Linked DNA regions of Vreelandella piezotolerans. Each later gene encodes a partner of the first gene's protein in a complex. Links are inferred from orthologs where the notes say so. Each region holds a gene or a part of one and is shown in the gene's direction. Other genes may lie near its edges.

What was found.
Region 2: the proteins of xseA (region 1) and GYM47_RS16700 are in contact, whole or in part, in a cryo-EM structure (PDB 8TXR), measured with the Escherichia coli proteins. The link is inferred for Vreelandella piezotolerans from one-to-one orthologs.

Annotation. Positions count from the first base shown.
Region 1 is NZ_CP048602.1:835,930-839,058, reverse strand. The notes cover bases 1-2,984. They hold xseA (exodeoxyribonuclease VII large subunit), read left to right. Parts: upstream 1-806; coding sequence 807-2,162; downstream 2,163-2,984. Other genes in these bases: GYM47_RS03865 (DUF3618 domain-containing protein), read right to left, coding at 2,195-2,984; guaB (IMP dehydrogenase), read right to left, coding at 1-589. Also shown: more of GYM47_RS03865, read right to left, coding at 2,985-3,129. UniProt on the Escherichia coli protein: Bidirectionally degrades single-stranded DNA into large acid-insoluble oligonucleotides, which are then degraded further into small acid-soluble oligonucleotides.
Region 2 is NZ_CP048602.1:3,641,678-3,645,042, forward strand. Bases 248-3,122 are described here. They hold GYM47_RS16700 (exodeoxyribonuclease VII small subunit), read left to right. Parts: upstream 248-1,484; coding sequence 1,485-1,760; downstream 1,761-3,122. Other genes in these bases: serA (phosphoglycerate dehydrogenase), read right to left, coding at 248-1,209; ispA ((2E,6E)-farnesyl diphosphate synthase), read left to right, coding at 1,754-2,647; dxs (1-deoxy-D-xylulose-5-phosphate synthase), read left to right, coding at 2,650-3,122. Also shown: more of serA, read right to left, coding at 1-247; more of dxs, read left to right, coding at 3,123-3,365. UniProt on the Escherichia coli protein: Bidirectionally degrades single-stranded DNA into large acid-insoluble oligonucleotides, which are then degraded further into small acid-soluble oligonucleotides.

The DNA of each region.
Region 1 (3,129 bases):
AAGTCACTAGGCCGCGCAGGTGGAAGGCGTCATCGACAATCAGCATTTTCTCGATGCGGTGTTCGCGCATCTTGGCTTTACTGACTTCGAGTTCGGTGCCTTCCGGTACGGTGACCAGACGCTCACGGGGGGTCATGATATCGGCCACGCTGTCACCGTGGTTCGGCTGGAAGCGCATGTCACGCTCGGTGACGATGCCGACCAAGGTTTCGCCTTCCACCACCGGGAAGCCGGAGAAGCCGTATTCGCGGGCCATGGCCAGCAGGTCTTCCAGCTTGGCTTTGGGGCTCACGGTGACCGGGTCTTTGACGATGACGCTTTCGTGCTTCTTCACCTTACGCACTTCAGCAGCCTGTTGCGTCATGGTCATGTTCTTATGGATGATGCCAATGCCGCCTTCCTGCGCCATGGCAATGGCGAGACGCGCTTCGGTCACGGTGTCCATTGCAGCGGAAAGCAGGGGAATGTTCAGGAAGAGATTGCGGGTCAGGCGGGTTTTTAGGCTGACATCCTTGGGCAGAACGTCGGAGAAGCCAGGAACGAGAAGTACGTCATCGAACGTAAGCGCTTCTTGGGCCATACGTAGCATAGCGGCAACACCCATTGAGAAGTGGGAAGATGGGGCGTGGAAAGTTAATCGCCCATTATAACGTTTCGAGGGCCGCTCCAGCAACGCGGAGAGGCGGTTAGGCTTATACCAATTGCTAATGACGGTCAGCGTCAGCCGGGAATATGCGGTGAAGGGAAGCCTTATGAGCCGCGTTTGAGGTATCGTGACATCTACGAGAGAACCACCAAGGCCAACGATGGAACCAACGAGCACGGCACCCGCCCCCCAAGCGCTCTCCGTGAGCCAACTCAACCAGCGCGCCAAGCAAACCCTGGAGCGCGACGTGGGGGACGTGTGGGTAGAGGGCGAGCTTTCCAACGTCTCGCGTCCGGCCTCGGGGCATATCTACTTCACCCTGAAAGACGACCGGGCGCAGATTCGCTGCGCGCTGTTCCGTCAGCGGGCGCGCTTCGTGGCCGCGCCCATGCGCGATGGCGACCAGGTGAAGCTACGCGGACGCGTCTCGCTGTTCGAGCCACGGGGCGACTACCAGCTCATTGCCGAGGCGGTACAGGCCGCTGGCCTCGGCGAGCTGCTGGCGGCCTTCGAGCGTTTGAAAGCGCAGTTGGAAGGCGAAGGCGTGTTCGCCAATGCGCGCCCCCTGCCCTTGCCACCGCGCAAGATTTTGATTTTAAGCTCTGCTACCGGCGCGGCCATTCGCGATGTGCTGGCGGTGCTGGCCGCCCGCTGGCCGCTGGCGGACGTGACGCTAATTCCCGTACCGGTTCAGGGGGCCGATGCCGCCCCGGCGATGATCTCGGCACTCGGCCTGCTCAACCGGCAGGCGCGGTTAGACCCCGAGCTAGATGTGGTGCTGATCACCCGTGGCGGGGGCAGTCTGGAAGATCTCTGGGCGTTCAATAACGAGCACTTGGCGCGGGCGATTTTTCACTCCCGGCTGCCGGTGATGTCGGCGGTGGGCCATGAGGTGGATGTCACCCTGGCGGATTATGCCGCCGATAGGCGCGCGCCCACGCCTTCCGCTGCCGCCGAGCGTCTCGTACCCGACCAACACGCCTTGAAGCGCCAGCTCACCCAGGCAGAGCAGCGCTTACAGCGCGCCATGCAGGCCCGGTTAGAGCGAGATAGCCAGCGGCTAGACACCCTACGCGCCCGCCTTCGTCACCCCGGCGAACAGCTCGCCCGCCAGCGCCAGTACCTCACCGCGCTGCAGCAGCGGTTACACCGCGCCATACAACACACCCTCGCCCAGCAAAAGGCGCAAACGGCCCAACTTACTCGCCGCCTTGCCAGCCAAGATATGAAAAGGCTGCACCGCGCCGACAGCGAACGGGTAAGCAGCCTACAGCGCCGCTTGGCCAATGCGATGCAGCGCCTGCTGGAGACGCGTCAAGCACGCCTACATAGCGCCGCCCGAGAACTCAACGCCGTCAGTCCGCTGGCCGTACTCGGGCGCGGCTATGCCATCGCTCAAGATGCCCAAGGCCAAGTCGTCCGTCGCGCCGACGACACCCAGCCCGGCCAGCGCCTCACGCTGCGCCTGGGCGAAGGACGCCTCAGCGTCGACGTAAAACGGCGCTACAAGAAGTAGCGCCGTGAACCAGGGACGAGCCAACTCAGCCGTTACGGAAGCGGTGGCTTACGCGTCTCGGACGTTTGCGTGGCGGTATTCGCCCCCGGTGTAGTGGGGCTGCTAGCAGGATGGGTAGCCGTGTTCGTACCCGCGCCCTGCGTGTTGCCTGACGGCGTGCTCGACCCCGCTAATCCCGGCTCGTTATGCTGGGTGGGGTTATCCTCGTTCTGGTGCCCCTCGTGGCGTTGCTCATGGGCGTGCTGCTTCACGGATTCTGCCGTGTCGTGAATTGCCTGCTGCGCTTTGTCCACTTGCGCCTCGCCCATCTTGGTCGCTTGGTCCATGGCGTGATCACGATACTCACCCAGGGTTTCGTTCTCTTTGTGTGTCGTAGCGCTCAGGCTGGCCAGCGCCGCCCCCAGAGCAAACCCTAACGCTCCCACGACCAGTGGGTGCTCTTGAATGAAATCCGAAGAGCGGTCGCTGACATGATGAGCGCGCTCTTTCATGTGATCGATCCGCTGATGCGTGCCCTGCTGGGCGTGGGACATGGAATCGTGCATACGTCCTCCCATTTGGTGAGCTTTGTCGCTGAACTGCTGCGCGGCCCCTTTCGTGCTATGACCAATATGTCGGGCGCGCTCTTTGATGCCGTGGCCTGGTCCGTGTGAATCGCTTCGCGGGTCGTGCTGCCCGGCACTTGCACGCTGAGGCGACATCACTTCATCAGGAGGCGGCGGCGTGGCATGTACGTCAGTGGCATCGACGTGCGCAGAGCCACGCGAATGGGAGCGATGCGGTTGGCGCTGGCTAAGCATCAGCCAACCTAGGCCCGTGCCGGTAAGCAGCGTAGGCACGGGGTTCTGCTTAACGGTCGTGCCCAGGTTGTCAAAGAACTCATTGGCACCGCCGTGGCGCAGGTAATCATACGTGCTGTGCAGCCACTGTTCTGGCGAGAAGCGCTCTTCGATCTGATGCAGCGTGG
Region 2 (3,365 bases), 2.8 Mb from region 1 along the record:
CAGCGTGTGTTCCACTTCCTTCAGCGCTTCCAGCGCCTGCGGGCCGTAGGCTTTATCGACATCGATGACCACGTAGCCGACCTTATCGTTGGTCTGCAGATACTGGCCCGAAATATTGATGCCGTTTTCCGACAACACGCGGTTGATCTGAGAAAGCACGCCGGGCACGTTGTCGTGAATGTGCAGCAGACGGTGCTTGTCCGGATGGGCGGGCAACGCCACTTCGGGGAAGTTGACCGAGGTGACCGTGGTACCGTTGTCCGAGTAAGTGATGAGCTTCTCGGAGACTTCGATACCGATATTCTCCTGAGCCTCCAACGTCGAACCACCGATGTGTGGCGTCAGAATCACGTTGTGCAGGCCACGCAGCGGGCTTTGGAACTCTTCGTCGTTGCCCTTCGGCTCGACTGGGAAGACATCGATGGCCGCGCCATTGAGTTTTCCCGCTTTGATCGCCTCGGCAAGCGGCTCGATCTCAACTACGCTGCCGCGGGCGGCGTTGATCAGAATCGCTCCGTCCTTCATGGCCGCGATCTCTTTGGCACCGATCATCCAGCGGGTCGAGGCCAAGTCCGGCACGTGCAAGCTGACCACGTCAGCGCGGCCGAGTAGCTCTTCCAGGCTGCCTACCTGATTAGCGTTCCCCATACCCAACTTGGTAATCACGTCGTAGTAAATGACGTTGAAGCCCAAGGATTCGGCCAATACGGAGAGCTGCGCGCCAATGCTGCCATACCCCACGATACCGAGGGTTTTGCCACGCGCCTCGTGGGAGTTTTTCGCCGATTTCAACCAGCCCCCCTGGTGAGCACGGGCATTCTTTTCGGGGATACCGCGCAGCAGCATGATCGCTTCGGCCAGCACCAGCTCAGCCACCGAGCGTGTGTTGGAGTACGGCGCGTTGAAGACCGCGATACCGCGCTTGAGCGCCGCATCCAGGTCGACCTGGTTGGTACCGATACAGAAACAGCCCACACTCACCAGCTTCTCGGCCGCCTCGAACACGCGCTCAGTCAACTGCGTGCGGGAGCGGATACCGATGAAGTGAACATCGCGAATCTTCTCGATCAGCGCCTCTTCATCCAGCGAGGTCGGCAGAAGCTCGATGTTCTCGTAACCGGCGTTGTGAAAATTGTCCACCGCGCTTTGGTGGACGCCCTCGAGTAGCAGGATCTTGATCTTGCTCTTTTCCAGGGACGTTTTGGCCATGGCTGAATCAACCTCTATGGTCGGCGGCATGCGCCGTGTATCGGTTCACGGGAGGCGCATATGGTAGCACAGCCGCTGGCGCTCTCGGCGGCCTGGTGTGATGAAAAGTGTGCGCTTTCAAGATGAACGCAGCGCAAGTCGATCAATCAACCCATGGTGAGGGCAGACGCCGCCCCCTCGCCTCGGTGTATACTGTGCGTTTATTTGACAGCACGCAGCCACACTCGTCGCCCTGGCGGACACTAGGGCGCCCGGAAAACGGTAGGCACTGCCCGATGAGCGACACGACACCCCCACACGATTTTGCCGCAACGGTGGCCCAACTCGAGACCATTGTGGAACGCCTGGAGTCCGGCGAACTCTCATTGGAAGATGCGCTGACCGCCTTCGAGCAAGGCGTACGACTCACCCGCGACGCCCAGCAGCGGCTCGACAGCGCCGAGCTGAAGGTCCGGGCGCTGAGCGAAGATGCCGACGGCAAACTCGACGTCGCTCCCTTTGCCAGCACCTCGGAAGCAGGCGATGACAGCGAGGAGACGCCGCCATGGTAACGGCTCAAGCTTCCCGGCTTACCACGCTGCGCCACGCCAGCAGCCGCCGTGTCGACGCGACGCTTGCCGCTCTGTTCGACGCTCGCCCCGCCGTCGATGCGCGCCTGGAAGCCGCCATGCGCCACGGCCTGCTGGTCGGTGGTAAGCGCCTACGTCCACTGCTGGTCTATTTAGCGGGCCAAGCCCTCGGGGCGAGCGACGACGACCTTGACGCGCCAGCGGCCGCCATCGAACTGATTCACGCCTACTCGCTGATTCACGACGACCTGCCTGCCATGGACGATGACGACTTGCGGCGCGGTCAGCCCACGGTGCACAAAGCCTTTGATGAGGCCACCGCCATTTTGGCGGGCGATGCCCTGCAAGCGCTGGCATTCGAAGTGCTCGCGAGTCGCCCATCTCCTCGCCTGAGCCAACTAGTCACTACCCTGGCAGTCGCCTCGGGCCGTGACGGTATGGTGGCGGGGCAAGCGCTGGATCTGGCCGCCGTGGGCGGCCACCCGGATGCCGAGGCCATGGCCCACATGCATGCCCATAAAACCGGCGCGCTGATCGTCGCTGCCGTCCGGCTAGGGGGGCTCGTCGCCGTGGATGACCACGATCCGCGCCTGGCGGCGCTGATTCGCTACGCCCGCGCCATTGGGCTAGCCTTCCAGATTCATGACGACATCCTGGATGTGACGGGTGACACCGCCACGCTGGGCAAAATGTCCGGCGCTGACGCTGCCCGCGCCAAACCTACTTATCCCAGCTTGCTGGGTCTGGAAGGGGCGCAGCGTAAAGCGAACACGCTTATTGACGAGGCCATTGCCGCCCTCGCCCCGCTAGGCGAGCAGGCCGCACCCCTGGCCGACCTTGCCCACTATATGATCGAGCGCGACCACTAACGATGCCTATGAAGCTGTTCGACGAGATACCCCGCGAGCGCCCGGCGACGCCACTGCTCGACTCCTTTGACCACCCCGCCGCGCTGCGGGCCATGAACGCCAAGCAGCTCGCCCAGCTCGCCGACGAGCTGCGTGCCTACTTGCTCTACAGTGTCGGCGTTACCGGCGGCCACTTTGGTGCCGGGCTAGGCGTTGTCGAGCTCAGCGTCGCGCTGCATCACGCCTTTCACACACCGAAAGACCGCTTGGTATGGGACGTGGGCCATCAGGCCTACCCGCATAAAATCCTCACTGGGCGGCGCGATGCCATGCTCAGCATTCGCCAGCACGGCGGCTTGGCGGCATTTCCACGTCGAGCCGAGTCCGAGTACGACACCTTTGGCGTGGGCCACTCCAGCACCTCGATTTCTGCCGCGCTAGGCATGGCTCTGGCCGCCCAAGCGCAGCGAGACCCGCGCAAGGTATGCGCCATCATTGGCGACGGCGCGCTGACCGCGGGAATGGCGTTCGAAGCGCTGGCTCACGCAGGCCACGTCAATGCCAATCTGTTGGTCGTGCTCAATGACAACGAAATGTCGATTTCCGAAAACGTCGGCGGCATTGCCACCTACCTTGCTCGGGTGCTCTCCAGCAAGCCCTACCTCAAAATGCGCGAAGAGGGCAAAAAGGTGCTCTCGCACCTGCCCGGCGCGCTGGAGCTTGCCAAACGTACCGAAGA